Regions from separate parts of the Paenibacillus mesotrionivorans genome, predicted to be linked through region 2. Evidence: riboswitches for the same ligand, from Rfam matches in the RefSeq annotation. Region 2 holds a riboswitch; each other region holds the start of a gene.
What was found. A riboswitch is a leader RNA that binds a small molecule or an ion and turns the genes downstream of it on or off. The one in region 2 is predicted to bind cyclic di-AMP.
Positions count from the first base shown of each region.

Region 1: it holds a riboswitch for cyclic di-AMP, as region 2 does, so the genes downstream of both, ACI1P1_RS27830 (ubiquitin-like domain-containing protein) here and ACI1P1_RS06110 (APC family permease) in region 2, are expected to answer to the same signal.
Region 3: it holds a riboswitch for cyclic di-AMP, as region 2 does, so the genes downstream of both, ACI1P1_RS25720 (C40 family peptidase) here and ACI1P1_RS06110 (APC family permease) in region 2, are expected to answer to the same signal.
Region 4: it holds a riboswitch for cyclic di-AMP, as region 2 does, so the genes downstream of both, ACI1P1_RS04580 (stalk domain-containing protein) here and ACI1P1_RS06110 (APC family permease) in region 2, are expected to answer to the same signal.

Region 1 covers NZ_JBJURJ010000026.1:14,145-19,521, forward strand. The annotation lists gene ACI1P1_RS27820 (ABC transporter permease) at 37-1,260, opposite strand; gene ACI1P1_RS27825 (ABC transporter ATP-binding protein) at 1,257-2,000, opposite strand; cyclic di-AMP (ydaO/yuaA leader) riboswitch at 2,459-2,657, shown strand; gene ACI1P1_RS27830 (ubiquitin-like domain-containing protein) at 2,922-4,064, shown strand; gene rnmV (ribonuclease M5) at 4,182-4,730, shown strand; gene rsmA (16S rRNA (adenine(1518)-N(6)/adenine(1519)-N(6))-dimethyltransferase RsmA) at 4,727-5,377, shown strand, end outside.
Region 2 covers NZ_JBJURJ010000003.1:357,583-362,959, forward strand. The annotation lists gene ACI1P1_RS06110 (APC family permease) at 1-1,584, opposite strand, end outside; cyclic di-AMP (ydaO/yuaA leader) riboswitch at 1,789-1,973, opposite strand; gene ACI1P1_RS06115 (STAS domain-containing protein) at 2,152-2,436, opposite strand; gene ACI1P1_RS06120 (methyl-accepting chemotaxis protein) at 2,438-4,447, opposite strand; gene ACI1P1_RS06125 (ATP-binding protein) at 4,487-4,885, opposite strand; gene ACI1P1_RS06130 (SpoIIE family protein phosphatase) at 4,902-5,377, opposite strand, start outside.
Region 3 covers NZ_JBJURJ010000021.1:67,209-72,585, reverse strand. The annotation lists gene ACI1P1_RS25730 (carboxypeptidase regulatory-like domain-containing protein) at 1-1,563, opposite strand, end outside; gene fabV (enoyl-ACP reductase FabV) at 1,729-2,907, opposite strand; gene ACI1P1_RS25720 (C40 family peptidase) at 3,097-3,582, opposite strand; cyclic di-AMP (ydaO/yuaA leader) riboswitch at 3,587-3,722, opposite strand; gene ACI1P1_RS25715 (hybrid sensor histidine kinase/response regulator) at 4,079-5,377, shown strand, end outside.
Region 4 covers NZ_JBJURJ010000003.1:20,020-25,396, reverse strand. The annotation lists gene ACI1P1_RS04595 (4-hydroxy-3-methylbut-2-enyl diphosphate reductase) at 1-505, shown strand, start outside; gene aroF (3-deoxy-7-phosphoheptulonate synthase) at 747-1,805, shown strand; gene glnA (type I glutamate--ammonia ligase) at 2,066-3,490, shown strand; cyclic di-AMP (ydaO/yuaA leader) riboswitch at 3,625-3,774, shown strand; gene ACI1P1_RS04580 (stalk domain-containing protein) at 3,817-4,653, shown strand; gene serC (3-phosphoserine/phosphohydroxythreonine transaminase) at 4,929-5,377, shown strand, end outside.

The DNA.
Region 1 (5,377 bases), on a different contig from region 2:
GTGAAGTTAATCGTAGAAAAAAACATGCCGGAGGACTCAGTCCCCGGCATGTTTGATTTTCCGGGGAAGCGACACCCGTGTGAAGTAGAGGATAACCAGAAAACCCGCCGCTACAGCTGCCAAGGCCTCCAGCCTGCCGCTGCCGTGAAAGCCAATAAGCGCAGCTCCCATTGCTATGTTGGAGAAGAGCAGTGCGGCTTCGCAGATGCGGGACACTGCCTTGACTCTGCGTTCCGCATCCAGCGGATACAGCTCCAGCCAGAAGCTGTACCGGTGGCTCTGGGCCAACGAGGACACTGTGGCGCAATTCATCACCAGCACAACCCCGTAAATGAGCAGAACCGCTGCCGTATGATTCACGGCCAGGAACAACAGGATGGCTATCACGGAGGTGCGTACCAATATGGCATAATATTCTGAACGGATAAAGGTCTTGGCATACAGATACCGGTGTGTGTCCTCCTGCCGGAAGGGAATCCGAGAGGTGATCCCCCCGAGAAAACGTCTTGCCGCCGGTTTGGTTTTTAGCTTCGGCACATCGGCAAACCAGCTGTAGAAGGTGTAGTGACGCTTGAGGCTGATTTCCTCCCGGCGGATCAGATGCTCCCAGGCCACTCTGTGCCGGGGGAACGGCAGCACCACCAAGCTTTGCACTACCGCCGCCAGAAGGAGTAGCAGCCATGCCTTCCCCGGGTTTTCCGTCAACAGGGCGAAGGGCAGGACCACCGCAGCCACCCAGCGGACGAGAGTCTCGGCGCTGCGGTTCAGCCGGTAGACCAGCCGGTCCGCCCGGAAGCGGCCCAACACCGCCAGCAGCTTGGCGGCCGCAAGATACAAGGCGGCATGTGCGAAGGGAAGCGCTGCCTCATCCGCACAAGCCAGATACAACGGCCAGACCAGGAGCAGCAGCAGGAGGGTGACCGCAGCTTGGAACACGAAGCTGTATACAATCGAGCTGGTCCACCAGCTGCGCAGCCTCGCTTCGGCCGGGGCCAGAAATACCATATCCGCCTGCTTCATGAAGGTGCGGATTCCGGTCATCCCCAGGGGCAGGGCCAGCAGGGGGGTGGTAAACCTCCAGTAGGGAAACGCCTCCGGAAGGCTCTGCAGAAACTTGCCGTAATAATAAGCGCCTATTATAAAGAACATTAATAAAAATCCGGCGAAGCCGCTGCGGGCGGCATAGCTGATATAGATGAAGCTCTCCTTCCAGAAAGCTGCCGCTCTTTTGCGCCACAGATCCGCGAAATCCTCCCTCATCCGACGGCGCCTCCCGACGCGGCCAGCACACAGAAGGCATCGTCCAGACTACTGCCCGCAGGCAGGCCCGCCGCTTTCAAAATCTCGGGAAGGGTCCCTTTGGCGGCGATGCACCCTTGATGGAGAACAATGAACTTGTCGCAGTAGCGCTCAATGGTGGACAAGATGTGGGAGCTGATCAGGAAACTGGCTCCCTTTTGCCGCATCTCCACCATCAGCTCCAGCAGGGAGCGGATACCAAGGGGGTCCAGGCCCAGAAACGGCTCATCTATAATATAGAGGGGCGGCTCCGTCAGGAAGGCGTTCATGATCATCACCTTCTGCTTCATCCCTTTGGACAGATGCGCGGAGAAGCTGTCCTTTTTGGCCGTCATATGGAAGGTGTCCAGCAAAGTGGCGGACCGCTGCGCATACAAGGGCCGCTCCAGTCCGTAAGCTCTTGCCGTCAGCTCCAGGTGCTCGCTGATGGTCAGCTCCTCATACAACTCCGGGGACTCGGGCACATAGGCAAAGGACGAGCGATATTCCAAAGGTGCCTCGGCCAGGGTACGCCCGCGGACCCGGATTTCTCCCTTCTGGGGCTGGAGCAGCCCCAGAATATGCTTGATCGTGGTACTTTTGCCGGCGCCGTTAAGTCCGATCATGCCCACCATCTCACCGGGAAATACGTCAAAATCCACATCCTTCAGAACAGGCTTGCGCGGGAAATATCCCCCGTACAGCCCTTTTACCTGCAGCATCGGTTCCAAACCGTTCACCCGCTTCTTACGTTATGTATTCTTCCGCTATTATATAGAAAAAGCTCCGGGCGATGCAATTAAACCGGGGACAAGATAGTGGAAAAGGAAGGGAATGGGAGGTCAAAACGGAAGGATTTGGTGCTGGAAAAAGTGCGTGGGACAGGGTATGAGGGGAGGTAAACAAACTGTAAATATGATGGGAAATTAGCCCTTCGATGTCAAAATTTTTTGATAATTCTTTCAGGAAAGCAATAAAAAATTCATAATTAAGCCGTCATAAGCCATTGAAATTAAGAAATAAAGAGATAATGGATAAAACGAGTGAGATAATGAGATAAAAAAACCATTTTTAATCGCATACATGGCTAATTTTAACCGATTTATGGACTTTTCGCTATTTACAACTTTAGCCTGAGGCATTAATATACAACACATGATAACTTAATAGTGCTTGCCAAATTTCCAATTCGCTGAGTTTCCATTTTGGAAAACGGGGGAACCGAATGTGAACAGCTTCATGGCTTTGTGGACGGCCTTGAAGTGACGGCACGGTTTTGGGGTGAATCCTTTTGACGGCTGCTTTGCAGCCCGGAGAGGTAGGGCGACTCTTTCGTCCGAATCCGTCAGCTAACCTCGTAAGCGTTGAAGAGAGGATACTTGTCGTGCATTTTTATGCTTAGTTTGCCACGAGAAGATACCTCTTCACGGGGCTATTTATGTTGTTCCCCGTGATATTCATAATTCAACCGCTCATCATATTCGCGAAGGAGGTGCTGCGCGAGGAGCCAGATTCCGGCTGCAGCCTGCTTTGAATGCGAGGAGAATTGGTTTTTAAGCATGAAGTTATAATCAAACCAATAGTCACGTCAAAAGAACCCTGTATCATACCAGACGGCGGACTATGAAGGAGGACCGATTGAAGTGGGCGCTATCCCTGTTCAGGAAACCCATGAAAAACGATCATCCAGCATGGCCTTCGCATTGCGATGGGAGCATGAAAACGGGCGCAGAATTATTATAGCAGCAGCTTTCTCGATCGCCTTAGCCTTCATGTTTTTCATGTTGTTGTACGGTACGGCTACCAAGAGCGTATCCGTAGTGGTGGACGGACAAGAAACCGTGGTTGTAACGCGGCAAGATGTTCTTAAACACCTACTGGATGAAAAAGCAATTTCGTACGGTGAGAATGACCGTATTTCCCTGCCTGTGGATACCAAGCTGCGGAATGGGGACGTCATTGTGCTGAATCACACCTCGCCGGTGCAATTGACTGCCGATGGAAAGACCTTAACGTTGTATACAACCGGAAAGACGGTTGCAGGCGCTTTGGAGGATTTAAATATTGGCACGGACCCGCTGGATAAGATTACTCCTGCACTGGAGGAAAACTTAGGCGCCGGGGAAGAAATCAAGATCGTCCGCGTCACCAAGGAAATCGCTGAGCAGTCGCAGCCGATTGCCTTCGAAACGGTGAAGCAGAATGACAGCAACCTGCTGAAGGGCAAGGAAGAGGTTGTTCAGGACGGCGTAGAAGGAACCAAGGTTATCAAAACAGAAAAGGTTTACGAGGATGGCGTTTTGGTAGCGGAGAACAAGGTGGACGAAACGATTGCCGCCGAAAGCGTCAGCAAGGTGGTAGCCGTGGGCACCAAGGCTCCGGTGGTAACCGTGTTAAGCGCAAGCTCTCCCAATATGGATGAAGTCACCAAGAACGGGGTAAACTTTGGCTATAAGAAGATCTTGAACAATGTGACCTTGACGGCATATTCTGCCGGCGTGGCCTCCACAGGCAAGGATGAGGACCACCCGCAATACGGTGTGACCTCCAGCGGCACGACTGTAACCGAGGGCCGTACCATTGCTGTGGACAAAAGTGTGATTCCCATGGGCTGGTGGGTCTATATCGAAGGCATCGGCTTCCGCCGTGCCGAGGATACAGGCAGCGCCATTAAGGGCAATAAGATCGACGTATACTTCGACAGCAATGCGTATGCCAACAAGTTTGGCACCAAGCGAGGTTATACGGTGTATGTGATTGGTCCGAAAAAGCCGGTTACCGACTAACGGGTTTGGATCTGTCCGGCTAGGGCTTGTTCCAAGTGGATACCTTTCGAGAAGAGGCTGCCGGCCTCTTCTCTTCCTGTTTATTAAGACGAAGCGGCGAAGGGAAAAGTTGCGTCTATGCTAAAAGAAATTATTGTGGTGGAGGGTAAATCCGATACGGCGGCTATAAAGCGTGCCGTGGAGGCCGAGACCATTGAAACCGGCGGCTCCGCTATCAATCAGGCCGTCTACGAAAAGATCCGTCTGGCCTTGAAGCGCAGGGGTGTTATTATCTTCACCGATCCCGATCATGCAGGAGAACGGCTGCGGCGGCTGATTACCGCTCGCTTTCCGGGATGCAAGCAGGCTTTCCTGAGCCAGGAGGAAACCACCAAAAACGGCGATGTGGGCATTGAGAACGCAACCCCGGAGATGATCCGCAAGGCGCTGGAAAACCTGAAAACAGACTATCAGTCGGCCGAATCGGAAATCACCCAGGATGATCTGATGGACGCAGGACTTTTGGTTCATCCGGATGCGGCAGCCCGGCGGGAAGCGATGGGGCGCCTGCTCGGGATTGGCTATGCCAACGGTAAGCAATTCTTAAAAAGATGCCAGATGTTTCAAATCACACGGAAAGAATTCGAAGAAGCGCTGAAGCTTTTTCGTGAAGAGGGCTTCCAATGACAAAACCCCATTCCCCTGCGGATGTGGCATCTCCGGCCAGAACGAAGGATGTCCTTGGCCGATACGGTATTACTGCCAAGAAAAGCCTTGGCCAAAATTTTCTCGTAGATCTCAATATCCTGGGCAATATCGTGAATGCGGCTGAATTGGACGAGTCCAAGGGAGCCTTGGAAATCGGCCCCGGACTGGGGGCTCTGACCCAGCAATTGGCTAAACGTGCGGGACGTGTGGTGGCAGTGGAGCTGGACCAGCGGATGCTGCCTGTTCTGGAGGAAACGCTGTCGGCCTACGGCAATGCGTCTGTGGTTCATGGGGATATTCTGAAGGTGGATCTGGATGATTTGTTCCAGCGTTACTTCGCGGATGTGAAGGGTGTCAGCGTGGTGGCCAACCTGCCCTATTATGTGACTACGCCTATTGTCATGCGACTTTTGGAGGAGCATATCCCCCTGGAGAACATCGTGGTGATGATCCAGAAGGAAGTGGCGGACCGGATGGCGGCCAAACCCGGCACCAAGGATTACGGCAGCCTGAGCATCGCTGTGCAGTATTATTGCGAGCCCCAGGTAGTGGCCATTGTTCCCCGCACCGTCTTCATCCCCCAGCCCAACGTGGACTCCGCCGTGATCCGGCTGCGGCTGCGCAAG
Region 2 (5,377 bases):
AAGACGCACGCCGCAATCCCATTCCTCCCACTTCTTTTCCATCTTCTCGATATCCTCATCGTCAAAGCCAATGTATACCGCTATCACATTGTCAGTCATGGACTTGGCATAGCTGATGGTATTCATGACCACCCGTGTAATGCCCGCCACCGGAATGACAATTGTGTTGCCCTTGGCTTCCGGCTTGTCGGTAGCCAGATCAATCCGCAGCTCATCCGCAACTGCCATGTAGTGGCGGTGAATCTGCTGGAACATAACGTACACCACCGGCAGGAAGATAAACACCATCCACACCTGGCTGAACTTGGTGAACAAGAAAATCAGTGTTATCGACAGTGTGGTCACCATGCCGACTCCGTTAACCAAGAACCGGATTAGCCAGCCCTGAGGCTTTAACCGGTACCATCTGCGCATCATTCCCAGCTGCGAAAGCGTAAAGGGAATGAACACCCCGATAGCGTAGAGGGGGATCAGGTTCTCCGTGTACCCGTTGGAAACAATGGCAAGAACCCCTGCCAGGAGGCCCAGCACGATAATGCCGTTGGAGAAACCCAGCCGGTCGCCGCGGATCATAAAAGCGTGAGGCATGAACTTATCCTTGGCCAGCATAAAAGCCAGCAGCGGAAACGCAGCATAAGCGGTATTGGCTGCCAGGAACAGGATCAGGGCAGTGGTGCCCTGAATGAAGAAGTAGATCGGTCCCCGTCCGAATGCCGCTTCGGCAATCTGTGAAACCACCGTGACATCCTTCATGGGAGAGATGCCGTAGAAATAAGCCAGCAAGCTGATCCCCAGGAACATGGAGCCGAGGATAATCCCCATCAGCGCCAGTGTGGACGCCGCATTCTTCTCGGAAGGAGCCTTGAAGCTGGGGATGGCATTGGATACTGCCTCTACCCCGGTAAGGGCCGAGCAGCCGGAGCTGAAGGCCTTCAGCAGCAGGAACAGGGAGATGCCGGAAACATCCAGACCAAACTCCGCAGGAGTGGCCTGCACATCCCCTGTAGCCACCCGGAAGAGGCCTACAATAATCATCAGGAAAATACCCGCAACAAACAGGTACACGGGGTAGGCTAACACCTGGGCGGACTCCGTAATGCCGCGCAGGTTCATAATCGTAAGGAATAATATCATCACCAACGCAATTTCAATCCGGTACGGATGCAGATTCGGGAACGCCGAGGTCACCGCATCGGTAGCCGCAGAGGTGCTTACCGCCACCGTCAGGATATAGTCCACCAGAAGCGATCCGCCTGCTACCAGGCCGGTCCGGACGCCCAGGTTATCCTTGGCCACAATATAAGCGCCGCCGCCGGTGGGATAAGAGAATATGGTCTGCCGGTAGGACAGCACCAGTATCGTAAGCAGAGCCAGTACCGCAATGGATATCGGGATGGAATACCATAAGGCCGCAAAGCCCAGCGTAATCAGCACGATCAGTATTTGCTCCGTACCGTACGCTACCGAAGATAAGGCATCCGAGGACAGGATAGCCAGTGCCTTCAGCTTGCTGAGCTTTTCGTCTCCCAGCTCATGGGATTTCATAGGTCTGCCGATCAAAAACCGTTTTAAGCGCAATAACATCGTTTTTCCCCGCCTGTGCTGTTTAATAGGTATCAATAAGCTGTTTGTAAACGGGAAATCAGGAAGTGAACCATTCATCTTGGTTAGAATTTGTTCTACCGCCGCATCATATCCTCTTCCGCTGTCCAAAGTTCCTTCCATTTTCAGACAGCAAAAAAACACCACGAAGAGCCGTTCTCCGTAGTGCCGACGCACCAAGAGCCCCCTTCCCCTTATCAACGCTTGCGAGGTTAGCTGCCGGATTCGGACGGCAAGAGTCGCCCTACCCGTACGTCTGGACAAGCCCGCACAGGATTCACCCCGTTGTTCCCGTCAGGCCGTTAAGCCCTCATAAGAACAGTTGGTTCCCCCGTATCCCGCCAGCCGCGGGACTTCAGCGATACACCAGGAACATCCATTTGTGATTCCTCAGTTACAGAACGTATGTTACTCGTTTCGGCCTTCCTTGTAAAGGTTCGGATTCAAAGGGAAAGGGGCCAGATTTCGCTTACCGGTGTGGTTGGAAGCGATTTCTGTCCCCTAATTCAGCCATTCTCTTCATTGTTCTGGCTGTATCTCCGTTTATCGTTAAGGAAGAATTTCGAATACGTTGTTCAGACGGGTCAGTTGAAACACCTTCAGCACATTCGGCGCCAAAGCCTGCAGTCTGATCTTGCCGCCGGCCTCTACGCACTTCTTGTAGGCACTGACAATTACCCCTAACCCCGTACTGTCAATAAACCGGCAATCGCTGAAATCCAGAAGAAAATGTGTTGTCCCGTTGCTCACATATTCCCGCATACTCTCTCTGAACAGGGACGCTTCCTCAATGGAGAAGGTGGGAGGAATACGTATGACCTTTTCCTGCTGCATGTTAGTCACCTCTTAATTTGATATTCTCAACCATACCCTCCAGCTCATTGGCCATCGCACTGATCTCTTGCGCGGACGAAGCAAGGTTGCTGACCGTGGAGGACTGCTCTTCGATGGCGCTGGACACACTTTCGCTATTGGACGCGGTTTGCTCGGATATGCTTCCCATGGAATCAATAAGGCCGATAATCTGGTCGGAGGTGGCCACCTCGTCCCGGGTAATCTCTTCAATTTCCTTCACATTATGGGTGATCACCTGAACAGTGTCAATAATATGCATGAAGGCCCGGTCCGTTTCCTGGACAATGTCCACGCCTTGGGTAACCGCGGAGGAGGCTCCCTTCATAGCACCCACGGCTTTGCCGATCTGATCCACCATCCGTTCCACCAGCTCCGATATTTCATTGGCCCGTTTGTTGGATTCCTCGGACAGCTTGCGGACCTCTCCGGCCACCACTGCAAAGCCTCTGCCGTTTTCCCCGGCACGGGCGGCTTCGATCGCGGCATTAAGCGCAAGCAGATTGGTCTGCTGGGCGATGGCGTTAATTACAGCCACAATTTCCGTCACGGTGGCGGATTGGGTATTCAGGGAGGCCAGAATGGCTTCGGTTTCGCCGGTGCTAATGCTGATGGTCTCCATGGCTTTCACCGTTTCCTGGACGCGTACGCGGCCGTCCTGGGCGGCTTTGTCGGAGATGTCCGCATTTTCGCTGGCAGTAGAGGCTTTGTTCAGGGCCAGCTGCACCAGACTGGACAGCTGCACCAGCACCTGCGACGCATTAACAACAGAATCGTTATTGTTCTCCGCCCCTGCTGCAATCTCCTGCATGTTGGCGCTGATCTCCTCGATGGAGGCGTTGATTTCCTCCGAGGAGGCGGCCATTTCCTGGGACATATTCATCAGCAATTCGGAGCCATCGCGGATTTTGCGGATCATCAGATCCTGCTTGTGGATCATCAGGTTGAAGGATTCGCTCAGCTCCTGGAACTCATCCTTGGAGCGGATGGACGTATGGGCCGTCAGATCCCCGTCCCCTGCCTGCGCCATAGCCTTCTGGAGCTTCCGGATTGGCCGGATGACACCCATTTCGCTCATGAGATACCCGAGAAGCAGAGCGGCCAGGATACACACCAGGGTAATGACGATGGTATCGTTGCGGATGCTGAAGGCAGGCGCCATGTAGTCGTCGTAATTGGCCGTAGTGGCGACAATCCAATTGCCGGCTGGCTGGAATACAACATATTTATAAATGCCTTCAAAGGTGTAAAATCCGGCTTTTTTCTTGCCGGCCAGGACATCCTTCACCAGATTATTCAGCTCGGGAAAACCATTGTCAGCAGCATTCTCCTTCAGCACCTTGTCTTTGATGGGATGGGACACCAAAAGACCGGTTTTATCCACCATGTAGGCGTACCCGCTTTCACCGATTTTGACGTCGGCTACGGCTCCCGTAAGGGCCGGGAAGGAAACGGTGGCCAGAAGCACACCAGAGGTTTTCCCTCCGCTGGACAACGGCAGGGCGATGACAACGACAGGCTGGTTGCTGTCCTTGGAAATCAGCACCTCGCTGGTGACTGCAGTGCCGCCCAGAGCCTGCTTGAAATAATCACGGTCAGACACATTCAAATCCGGCGCTGCCGAGGAACTGGTTACAATGGCCTTGCCTTGTGCATCCGCAACAGCCAGCAGCTCGGTGAGTCCGCCGTTGTCCTTGTGCACGTTGACCAGATATTGATACGCCTCTGTCTTCAGCGGGGCATCCGCGGGCTTCAGAGGCAATTGGGACAGCGCCGTATTGCGCGCGGCAATCTGGAGGCTTTGGTGGACCTGCGTCAGCCTGCCCTCCACCTCCTTGGAGGTGGAAGCGGTAGTGGCCGCCAGCTGCTCCTCTATCGTGGACTGGAGGGCATCAGACGACAGGTTATAGGACAGGGTACCGGACAAGACCAGCGGGATACAGATCAGCAGGAACAAGAGCGTACTTATTTTGACACGTAAACTCAACTTCATTTCGTTCTCCTCCATCTCCACGGGACATTCAAATTGGGTCTATTGGCATTCCAGGATTTTCACAATGTTAATCGTATTGTCCACCATCTCCACATGATCGGAGAAACTGCGGATCAGATACAAACCTCTGCCTCCTTCATCCAATAGCCGGCTTTCGTCAATATCCAGCGGAATGTCCCGGTAACCCGACTTTCCCCCCGTGTCCTCCACCTGCAGATTCAGATGGGAGCCGTCCAAGGAATAGCGGATATAGATGGGTTTGGTGCAATCCTCGCTGTTTCCGTGAAAATAAGCGTTGGTCACGGCTTCGGCCAGAATCAGCTTCACATCAAAGGCCACCTGCTCCACTTCGGGACCCAGGTCACGGATAATCCCGTCGATCAGGCCCTGATGGTGATCCAAACCGAATAAAACCACTTCTTTTACACAAACTTCCATCCGTATCTCCCTGCCTTCACCTGATTGTCAACTCCAGCCATGTGCAGTCATCCTGCAGGATGGAGTCCTGTGTCGAGCGCTTCAGCGCTTCATATTCCCAATACGCAGTCTCCCCGCCTTCAAGCAGCTCCAAACCGTCCGTGTAAAAACAAAACCGGTCACCGGAGGAAAAGGGAATCTGTACAGAATCAAATCTGCTGTTCTCAAACATTCCGACGGGGGCACCCTTCACCTGCAGCCTGGTCCATTGCCCGTCCGCCCTGCAGTGGTCAAATTCGTTGATGCCCGCCGCCGCTGCAGTCAGCAGCCCTTCTTCAAAGTCAAGCAGGAAGCAGCAGACCGCTATATAGTCCTCGTCCAGATGCCGGACAATTTTGAGATTCAAATCCCGCAGGACCTCCTGGGGATGGGCATGCTCCTGCACGCTGTCGAAGAATAGCAGGCGCATGGCGGAGATATTCAACGCCGCCGTTAACCCCTTGCCGGTTACAT
Region 3 (5,377 bases), on a different contig from region 2:
GTCTGCGCCGGAGACGGTGCCGGATACACTGGCGGGGCTGGGGGCCAGCACCGGGTTGAATACGCGGGTCGCACCCGGATCCAGGAAAAAGTCCGCATTCTGCAATTGAAAATTGGGAGCGGCCACAGATACCGTAATGGAAACGCCCGGGGGTAAATTGCCGAGGCTGTATTGCCCATTGGCATCCGTCGTAACCGTAGCGATCCGCACATTGCTTTGGTTGGATACGTTCAGTACGGCACCCGGAACAGGAGCTCCGTCCAAGGCTGAGGTTACCGTGCCCTGCAGTGTGGCAGGCAGGGGCTGCAGCAGCACGTTCAGCACAATTCCTGTGTTTGCGGCAATGGATACATCGATGCTCTGGGGCAGAAACAGCGGATTGGTGAGGGAAAGGATATAATTGCCCGGCGGCACATTGGTGAGGCTGTATACGCCGTCACTATTGGTGACCGTGGATGATACGGGGACTGTACCGCCTTGGGCGGTCAGTGTCACAGTTACATCCGGCTGGGGCAAACCGTTGGTGTTCTGGACGAGACCCGAGAGGCTGCCTCCTGCTTGGACGGCCACCTCCAGTGAGCCGGTAATGTTCGGCAGCATATTGCCCGTGAATTGGTCGATGCCGGTTACGGTAAAGGAATTGAACGGCCGGGTCCCCGCCTGGTTGAACACCGCTCCCAGATTATAGGTCAGCTCCACTGTGGCGCCGCTGGCCAACGTCCCGATATTCCAGCTTAAGGTGGAGGTCAGCGCATTGAAGTTGGCGTTGCCGATGTTGACGGATGTAATCCGGAAGGAATCCACTCTGTCCGGCAGGAAAGGAATGGTGGCGAATACCGAGGAAGCGGCGCTGGAGCCCGTATTCGAGACGGTAAATCTTCCGTTTAAGCTGGCGATGCTGCCGGAAGGAATAGCGGACGGAGGGTTCACAAGGGACTGGGAGACAGACAGCTGAGCCCGCACGTTGGCTTGATTCAAGGTGACGGGATCGGAAAACGGCAGATAGTCCCGGTTTACCTGATTAGCCAGCGTTGAGGTGAAAAAGAGAAATCGCAGCACGGTATTGGCGTTAATGACAAGCTGGCTGAAGAAGGTGCCCTGATCCACGAAGTAATCCAGGAAGTAATTTTCCTGACCGCCAAAATTGGAGCCGTCCTGGGTGAGGGTAGCCCGGGCCAGGTCGAAATTGTTCACCGGCCGGGAGAAGTTGTTCCGCTCTGCGGGATCCGTCAGCGGATTGCTGCCCACCGACGTATTCTGGATCAGATTAATCTGGCTGGTGCCTCCGTTCAGCGTGAACATCCATTCGTAGCTGGACGGGTTGTTGTTCAAATCCAGCAGAACCCCCCAGGTTTGGTTCAAAAACCCGGTACGGGATCGGGGATCGCCTCGTAAACGGAAGCGGAAATACACGTTCCTTCCGTCATAGGCGAAATAGGCCGGAGGAAATTGGCTGTTGCCCACGATATCCAGACTGGCGGGAAAAGCGGGGTCCACATTGGCTGTGGGCGGCTTCCCGCCTACAGTAATGGGGGTAAATTGGACATTGCTCGGGAACGGCATGTTCTCACCCTTTTCGTCATATGCAAACTCCCCACATACTTATGAGCCGGCACATGGGAAAAGAATTCGGCCAACGGATTTTTTGAGATGCCAAAAAACGCCCCGCACCTGCCTCGAGGACAAGCGGGGGCGTTTGCGCCCATATAGCTATGCGGTTAATTGGCTTTAAAGCTGCACATTCGGATTGACATCCGCCTCATAATCCACGTTGTCGAAGCCGAAGCCGAAGAGCTGCAGGAAGTCCTGACGGTATCCTTCCAGATCTCCCAGCTCGGGCAAGGTTTCGGTAGTGATGGCCGACCATGCCTTGTTTACCTCGGCTTGGATGCCCTCGTCCATCTCCCAGTCATCCATACGGATGCGGCCTTCGGCGTCGGTGACAACCTCTCCCCCGGCTCCGTAGATCCGCTCCATCATCCGGGCCATCTGTTCGATGCAGCCCTCATGGGTTCCCTGGGCCTTCATTTGTTTGTACAGAAGGGAGATGTACAGGGGAACCACGGGTATAGCCGAGCTGGCTTGGGTAACCAGCGCCTTATTTACGGAAACATAAGCACGCCCGCCATAAGGAGCAAGCTCCGCTGTGATTTGGCGCGCCGCCACCTCCAGATCCTCCTTGGCCCGTCCGATGGTTCCTTCCTTATAAATGGCGTGGGTGACCTCCGGTCCGATATAGGAATAGGCGAGTGTAATCACATTGTCGGCCACCAGGCCTTCTTGGGCCAGCAGCTGCATCCACAGGATCCAGTCCTCTCCGCCCATCACCTTGATGGTTTGCCGGATTTCCTCGTCGCTGGCAGGCTCCATCGTAACTTCATTGACCACGCCGTTCTGCACATTCACTGATTTGTTGGAGAACGATTGCCCGATGGGCTTCAGCACAGAGCCGTACACCTCTCCGGTGACAGGATCGGTTCTGCGGGGGGCGGCAACGCTGTAGACCACCATATCCACCTTGCCCAGCTTCTCCCGGATTAGACGGACAGCCTCTTCCTTAATGGCCTGGGAGAAGGCATCGCCGTTCAGGCTCTCCGCTACCAGGCCCGCTTCACGGGCAGCCTTCTCGAAGGCAGCCGTGTTGTACCAGCCTGCGGTGGCTGTGCGGTCGTCCGTTGCCGGGCGTTCGAAGAAAAGCCCGATGGTATCGGCGCCCATACCGAAGGCGGCGGCGATTCGTGACGCCAGGCCATAGCCGGTGGATGCTCCGATGACCAGCACTTTTTTGGCTCCTGTCACAGGCTTTCTGGCCTGTACGGCAGCGATTTGGCGCCGCACACTTTCGGCGCAGCCTTCCGGATGGGCGGTGGTGCAGATAAAGCCGCGTATTTTCGGTTTAATGATCATATGGCAGGAGTTCCTCCCTGAAATCATGTGGTATTCCTTGTTCTTCATCATATATGTTAACCGGAGGTTTTTCAAGACCAGGTACTAAAACGAGGTGTTTCATCTTCTGGCTTTGGGGGTAAAAAGAAAACAAACCCCGCCGGAGATGAATCACGGCAGGGTTTGCTAGAAGGTGTGAGGTAATCAACGTTACGCTGCGGGTTCAGAGGTCATCTGGGTATAGAGCTCTTCCCACAGCACGCGACGGGCCGAAACATAGCGTTTCTTGTAGTAGGATTCATCCAGGCTGCTCTTGGTTACGCCCTCATCACTGGCGGAATGGGCAAACATTCCGTCGCCGATGTAGACACCCACATGCGAAATGCCTTTACCGCTGGTGTTGAAGAACACCAAATCCCCGGGACGAAGGTCGGATTTAGGGATCCAGTAGCCTTCTTCATTCTGGGAAACGGAGCTGCGGGACAATTCAAAATTGAATTGGGCGAACAGGTACTGGGTGAAGCCCGAACAATCGAAACCCTTCGTGGAAGTTCCCCCGGATTTGTAAGGGGTTCCAATAAGGGCGTCGATCTGCTCGTTCAACGGGGTGGCAGCCGAGGCGGTGCCTGCCGAGAAACTGAGCAGCATGACGGCAGCGACGAGTGCGACAACAGACTTTTTAAAGAATGAAAACAACAGGTAAACCCCTTCCTGGTGCCTGCGAGGTTAGCTGGAGGGTTCGGTTGAAGGTTCCCTATGGTCCCTGTACATCGAGACCAATTCACCCAGAGTGGTTCCCCCGTTTCCCGTAAACGGGAATTCGGCATGTTATTTTTTCCAAGTCTAAGTATTCTCCCCGCAGAGTCAAATTCCTCCCCTTCTCTTTAAAAAAAGATAAGAATTTCTTCAGATGTTCCGGAAAGTTCATTGAATGGACAAAAGAACCAGGTATTTCCAACCAGTTCTTGTCGAACCTGCCGGAAAACCTCCGTTTACCTCTTCCTACAATACGCCAAACTTCCGGTTCACCTGATTATAGTCCTGTACTTGTGCTTTATGGATATGTCCCGTGTACTACTATCTATTTTGTGAAAGTCGAAAATTGTTAGATATTGCCCTTGTGAGTTTCTTGTGAGCTTGTTATCGTATGATATAATCGGACGGATTTTTTTATTTATAGAGGGGCGTCATCATGAAATCGGCGGGCAAATGGATTGGAATCACCTCAGTTACGGTGGCGTTTATGCTGCTGGTTACGTTGTTATATACAGGGTTAGTGGAGAACAATGGTGCACCTCCGGCGCAGCAGGGTGTTCTTGACCTGCGGGGAATTGGCCTTCCGGAGCGCGGGATGGCTCAGCTGAGCGGGGAATGGGAGTTTGTTCCGGACAAGCTGCTGGAGCCGGGAGACCCTATGCTGGGCCAGCCGGGGGAAACCATCTATCTGGAGACCCCCTGGACCTGGCGGGGTAAACATGAGAACGGCGGTGTCCATGCTAAGGGTTCGGGCACCTACCGGCTTAAGGTGCTGGTGCCTAATGAGGAGACCATCTACGGCATTAAAATTACCAACATCCGTATGGCCCATAAGCTCTATATTAACGGAAAGCTGGAGGGCGAAAGCGGAACCCCTGCTTATACGCGGGAGGAGCACCGTCCGGGAAATACGCCTTATACGGTGTTTTTTTCATCGGATCAAGGCGAAATTGAGATTGTGATTCAGGTTTCTAACCATGTGTTCTTTAATGGGGGAGTTGCCAGACCGATCTTGTTCGGGGCCCAAAAGGATGTGATCATTCAGACGGCGCTGAGTCTGGGCGGGGATCTGGCCTGCGTGATGATTTTCACGTTGGTGGGCATCCACCAGCTTCTGCAGTATCTGCCCCGGCGGGAGGACCGGAGCTACCTGTATTGCGGGCTGTTCTTGGTGCTGATCGCCATTGGGCAGACTATGCAGGACGAGAAAATTGCCCAGCGGCTGCTGCCTGAGATTCCCTTTGACTTCATCTATAAGCTTCTGGACATCACGATTATCCTTTCTGCTCTGGTAGCGGTGCTGCTCTTCAGCTCTCTGAACAGCAAGATGATGTCCAAACGGACACAAACCCTTCTGATCTTGCCACTGGTGATATGCGTTGCCACCATACCGGTTATTCCTTACCATGCTTTTAATGATATCAAGCTTTATGTGATGTTTTATCTGGCATTTGTGGAGTTTTATATGGTGCTGGGAATGGCCAGGCTGTATGCCCAGCGGCAGAAGGGAAGCTATGAAAGCAAGGAGCTGCTGCTGTTTATTGCGGCTGTGGCGTGTCTCTTGATTTATCTGGTGGCGGACTCGCTGGCGAAGGAAAGCATGATGTCCTCGGATTTTATCGGCAAGCTGGGAGCGCTCATCTTCACGATTCTGATGAACATTCTGCTGGCGTTCCGTTTTGCCCGTACCATGGAGGAAACCAAGAAGCTGACTGGCCAGCTGGAAGCATCCAAT
Region 4 (5,377 bases), 340 kb from region 2:
GATTGAACGGGTCGAGGATGTGGAAGGGCTTCAGCTGGATTCGGAGCGGATTGTGATTACCAACCAAACCACCATGAGCCAATGGGATATCAAAAATACCATTAACCGGTTGATTGAAAAGTACCCCCATGCCGAGATTCACAATGAAATTTGCCTCGCCACCCAATTGCGCCAGGAGGCGGTAGCGGAGCAGGCCAAGGAAGCGGAGCTGACCATCGTGGTGGGGGATCCGCACAGCAATAACTCCAACCGGCTGGCACAGGTGTCCGAGGAGATTGCCGGTGTGAAGGCTTACCGGATCGCAGATCTGGGAGAGCTTGATCCGGAATGGCTGAAAAGCATCGATAAGGTGGCTGTTTCCTCGGGGGCTTCTACCCCCACACCCATCACCAAAGAGGTAATTTCATATCTGGAGCAGTTCGACCGCAATGATCCGGCCACCTGGGAAATCAAGCGGACCGTCAATATGAAAAAGCTGATCCATGCGGTGCGGCAGAAGTCGTAACGGTCCCCAAAAAGTGAAGCCAAGCTCTGGGGGTAAATTCCGATTACTTTTGGGGGAGCCCCGGAAGTGCTCAAAACCTTACATGACGCGTCTCCGGAAGGCGAATTTGCCTTTCGGAGACGTTTTTCCAGAAAAAAGGCTTGACGCGACGGTTAGAATAGTCTATATTTGCTTTAATGATTAAAAGCGAAGAAGCGCACAAGCGTTGAAGCGAAACAATAGCTAAGGGAGAGTGCCAGGGATGATCGTAGTCACTTCGAATAAAACCAGCCAAGAACGGATTAATGAAATCGTCCGTTATATAGAGAAGCACGGATTAAGCGCTCATGTTTCCATGGGAGAGGATCGCACCGTTATCGGTATTGTCGGGAAATTCGATTCGCAGCTGGCTGAGCATCTCCGTCAGATGTCAGGTGTGGAACAGGTTGTCCGCATCTCCAAGTCCTACAAGATGGCCAGCCGGGAATTCCATCCTGCCGATACTGTCATTAAGATTAAGGGAGTGGAAATCGGCGGCAGCGAGCTGGTGATTATGGGCGGCCCCTGCGCGGTGGAAACTCCTGAGCAGATCGACGAAATCGCCCGTCTGGTGAAGCTGGCGGGCGGCCAGGTTCTCCGCGGCGGCGCCTTCAAGCCCCGCACAGGCCCTTACAGCTTCCAAGGGATTGGTACAGAGGGACTCAAATGGATGAAGGATGCCGGCGAGAAGCATGGCCTCTTGACTATCACTGAGGTTATGACTCCGGAATACGTGGATATTTGCGCCGAATACGCGGATATTCTCCAAGTGGGCACCCGGAACATGCAGAATTTTGACCTTCTGCGCAAGCTGGGTACCATCCAGACTCCTGTTCTGTTGAAGCGTGGCTTCAGCTCTACCTATGACGAATTCCTGAATGCGGCGGAATACATCCTGGCCGGCGGCAACCCCAATGTTATGCTGTGCGAACGCGGCATCCGCACCTTCGAATCGTACACCCGGAACACACTTGACTTGGCAGCCATCCCCGTGCTGAAGTCCTTGTCCCACCTTCCGGTGATTTCCGACCCCAGCCACGGCACAGGCCGCAGAGAGCTGGTGGTCCCGATGACCAAGGCATCCGTAGCCGCAGGCTGCGACGGATTGATTATCGAGATGCATACGGACCCGGACAACTCGATGACCGGCGATGGCGTGCAATCCCTGTTCCCGGATCAATTCTCCGATCTGCTGGCTGATCTGGAGAAGCTGGCGCCCCTCTGCGGGAAAACCCTGAATACCCGCAAGGAACCGATTCTCGCAGGCTCTTGGAAGAAGTAATATTCGGATTTTGAAATTCCTTATTAATGAAGGAAAAGGCTTATTTCCCTGGATCTCCAGTGGGATAGGCCTTTTCATGGTGAATTTGTGAACATTTATTCAGAGGGTGTAAACAATCCTAACACGACCCAAAAAAATACCTTACATAAGTATTGACGACCAAAAATGAAGGCTTTATAATAATGGCAAGTTGAGTAAAAAATTGAACAATGATCGCCATTTTAACGGTGAATGTTCGGAATTAGGGAGGGTAATTATCCATGTCTGTTCAAAAAGTGCTGGATACCATTAAGGAAAAGGGTATTGAATGGGTTGATTTTCGGTTTACTGACATTGGCGGCAAATCCCATCACTTGTCTGTTCCCGCTGTAGAAGTAGAGGCTGAAACCTTCGAAACTGGTGTTGCTTTCGACGGTTCCTCCATCACCGGCTTCCGGGGAATCGAAGAATCCGACATGGTAATGATGCCGGACACGGACTCTGCCTTTGTTGATCCGTTCACTGCACATCCTACACTGGTTCTGCTTTGCGACATTTATACTCCTGACGGAGTCCGTTATGACCGCGACCCCCGCAGCATCGCTGTGAAGGCCGAAGAATACCTGAAAACCACCGGACTGGGAACAGACGCTTATTTTGCTCCTGAATCCGAGTTCTTTATCTTTGACGATGTACGCTACGAAAGCGGCATGAACAAGTCCTTCTATGAAGTGGACTCCGAAGAAGCTGCATGGAACACCGGCCGCAAGGAAGAAGGCGGCAACCTGGCCTTCAAAACCGGCGTTAAGGGCGGTTATTTCCCGGTAGCTCCTACTGATACCCAACAGGATATCCGCTCCGAAATGTGCCGTCTTCTGCAAGAAGCTGGCCTGCGCATCGAGCGTCATCACCACGAAGTTGCCACTGCCGGCCAAGGCGAAATCAACTTCCGCTTCAGCACCCTGACCAAAACTGCCGACAACCTGCAAAAGTATAAATATATTGTGCAAAACGTTGCCCGCCAATACGGCAAGGTTGCAACCTTCATGCCGAAGCCGCTTTTCGGCGACAACGGCAGCGGCATGCACGTGCATCAATCCATTTTCAACGACGGCAACCCGCTGTTCTACGAAAAAGGCGCATACGCCAACCTGAGCCAAATGGCGATCTATTACATCGGCGGTATCCTGCACCATGCACCGTCTCTGATCGCATTGACCAACCCGTCCACCAACTCCTTCAAGCGTCTGGTTCCGGGTTATGAAGCACCGGTTAACCTGGTATTCTCCAAGGGTAACCGTTCCGCGGCTGTACGTATCCCGATCGCTGCCGTAACTCCGAAGGGCTGTCGCATCGAGTTCCGTACTCCGGACTCCACTGCAAACCCGTACCTGGCTTTCGCAGCTATGCTGTTGGCCGGTTTGGACGGCATCAAGAACAAGATCGACCCGACTGCTCTGGGTTATGGTCCGCTGGACAAGAACATCTACGAGCTGTCCGACGAAGAGAAGAAGGAAATCCGCAGTGTACCGGGCTCCCTGGAGGAAGCTCTGGACGCTCTGGAAGCCAACCACTCCTTCTTGACCGAGTCCGGCGTCTTCACCGAAGACTTCATCGCCAACTTCATCGAACTGAAGCGTGCTGAAGCCAAGGCTGTCGCCATCCGCGTTCACCCGCACGAATACTCCCTGTACTTCGGAGTGTAATTCCATTACCCTTATTGATCGCAGCCCCCGGTTCTCCGGGGGTTTTTTTGTTGTTGAAGGTGCGGTGGGGGGATTCTGATTTATTATCCAACTGTAATATTTTGAGGGTTGATGCAGCTTTGGCGGGTATGGTAGCCTAAATAGAGCCGAATCCGGTATGGACGCTTCCATATAAACAACCGGTACGGGGGATGATTTACAGGGGTGAATGCGCGCTGCTGTCAGGCGCCTAGGGAGCAACCTTCTTCCCGAACCCGTCAACTAACCTCGGAGGCAGAGAATCATCCGGCATTATGCGGATGAAATACTCAGGAGGTCCATCATCCATGCCAATCTTTAACCAAAAGAAATGGGTTGCAGGCATAAGTGCTGCAGCAATTTCTCTCTGTGCGTTTGCGGCTCCCGCGGCGCATGCTGAGGTCGCTCCTTTGGCGGAAACGCTTTCTGTCAAGGTGCAGGTCAATACGGAGTTGATTCAGTTTCCCGACGCCCAGCCCTTTATTGATGACCAGGGACGTACCCAGGTGCCCGTCCGTTTTGTAAGCGAGGAATTGGGCTATCAGGTGGATTGGTCCCGCCTGTCCGACGGACAAATCAATGTGCAGCTGAAGAATGACGCAGGCAAAACCCTGACTCTGGAAACAGGCAAAACCATGGCCATGGTGGATGGGAAAGCTGAGGCTATGGACACCGCAGCAGTGCTGCGCGACGGCAGGGTTTATGTGCCCTTGCGGTTTATTTCGGAAGCAAAAGGAATTAGGGTGCAGTGGGACTCCAGCAATTTTATCGCCATTCTTAATGAAGACGGCAACTATCACGCGCCGGCCTGGTATGCGCCGCGGATGAAGCTGGTATCCACATTTACGGCCACGGCATACTCAGCCGATCCCAAGGAAAACGGCGGATATGGGGCAGTGGACTATTTCGGCAATCCGTTGAAAGTGGGAACTGTCGCGGTGGATCCATCCGTTATCCCGCTGGGCACCAAGCTGTATGTGGAAGGGTATGACTTTAACGGTCTGCCGGTAGGCGGGATGTTTGCGGAAGCTACGGACACAGGCAATGCCCTTAAAGGGAACCGGATCGATCTTTTTGTGCCGGGAACCCGTGAGGAGCTGAAGAAGTTCGGCTACCAGCAGGTGAAGGTGTATCTGCTTCCCTGAATCGGAAGCACCAGACACAGGCCATTCGGAGCCATTCTCCGGATGGCTTCTTTTTTACTCTGCGGAGCAAGAAAAGAATGGAAGAAAACTTCACATGTCTCGTTGGAATTCTGCTGTTTATTCTTTCGATAAAAAATATTTATCATGTAAAAATATGGTTCATAACCGCTGTAAAGAATAAAAGAAAATTTCTGTGAATGCGCTTAAAGCTACTTGATGAACCTATTGAATCTTGCTATCATAGACACAAACGTGAAGGGTTGGTGTGGAATTTCATGACTAGAGCCTATAATTTTAATGCAGGGCCTGCGGCGCTCCCGCTGGAAGTATTGCAGAAGGCGCAGGAAGAGATTGTTGATTTTAAAGGGATCGGCATGTCCATCATGGAGGTATCCCACCGCAGCAAGGAGTATGAAGCGGTAAACGACGAGACCCAACAGCTGCTTCTTGAGCTACTGGAGCTCCCTGCCGGCTACAAGGTACTGTTCCTGCAAGGCGGTGCCAGCACGCAGTTCGCCATGCTTCCTATGAACCTGCTCACCGCAGGCAAGGTAGGCAGCTATGTTATGACCGGCTCTTGGGCGGAGAAGGCCATCCAGGAAGCCAAACTCATCGGAGAGACCCATATCGCCGCCAGCTCCAAGGAAGGCGTTCTACATATTCCCGCTTTGAGCGAAATCGAAATCCCGGAGAACGCGGCATATCTGCACGTGACCTCCAATGA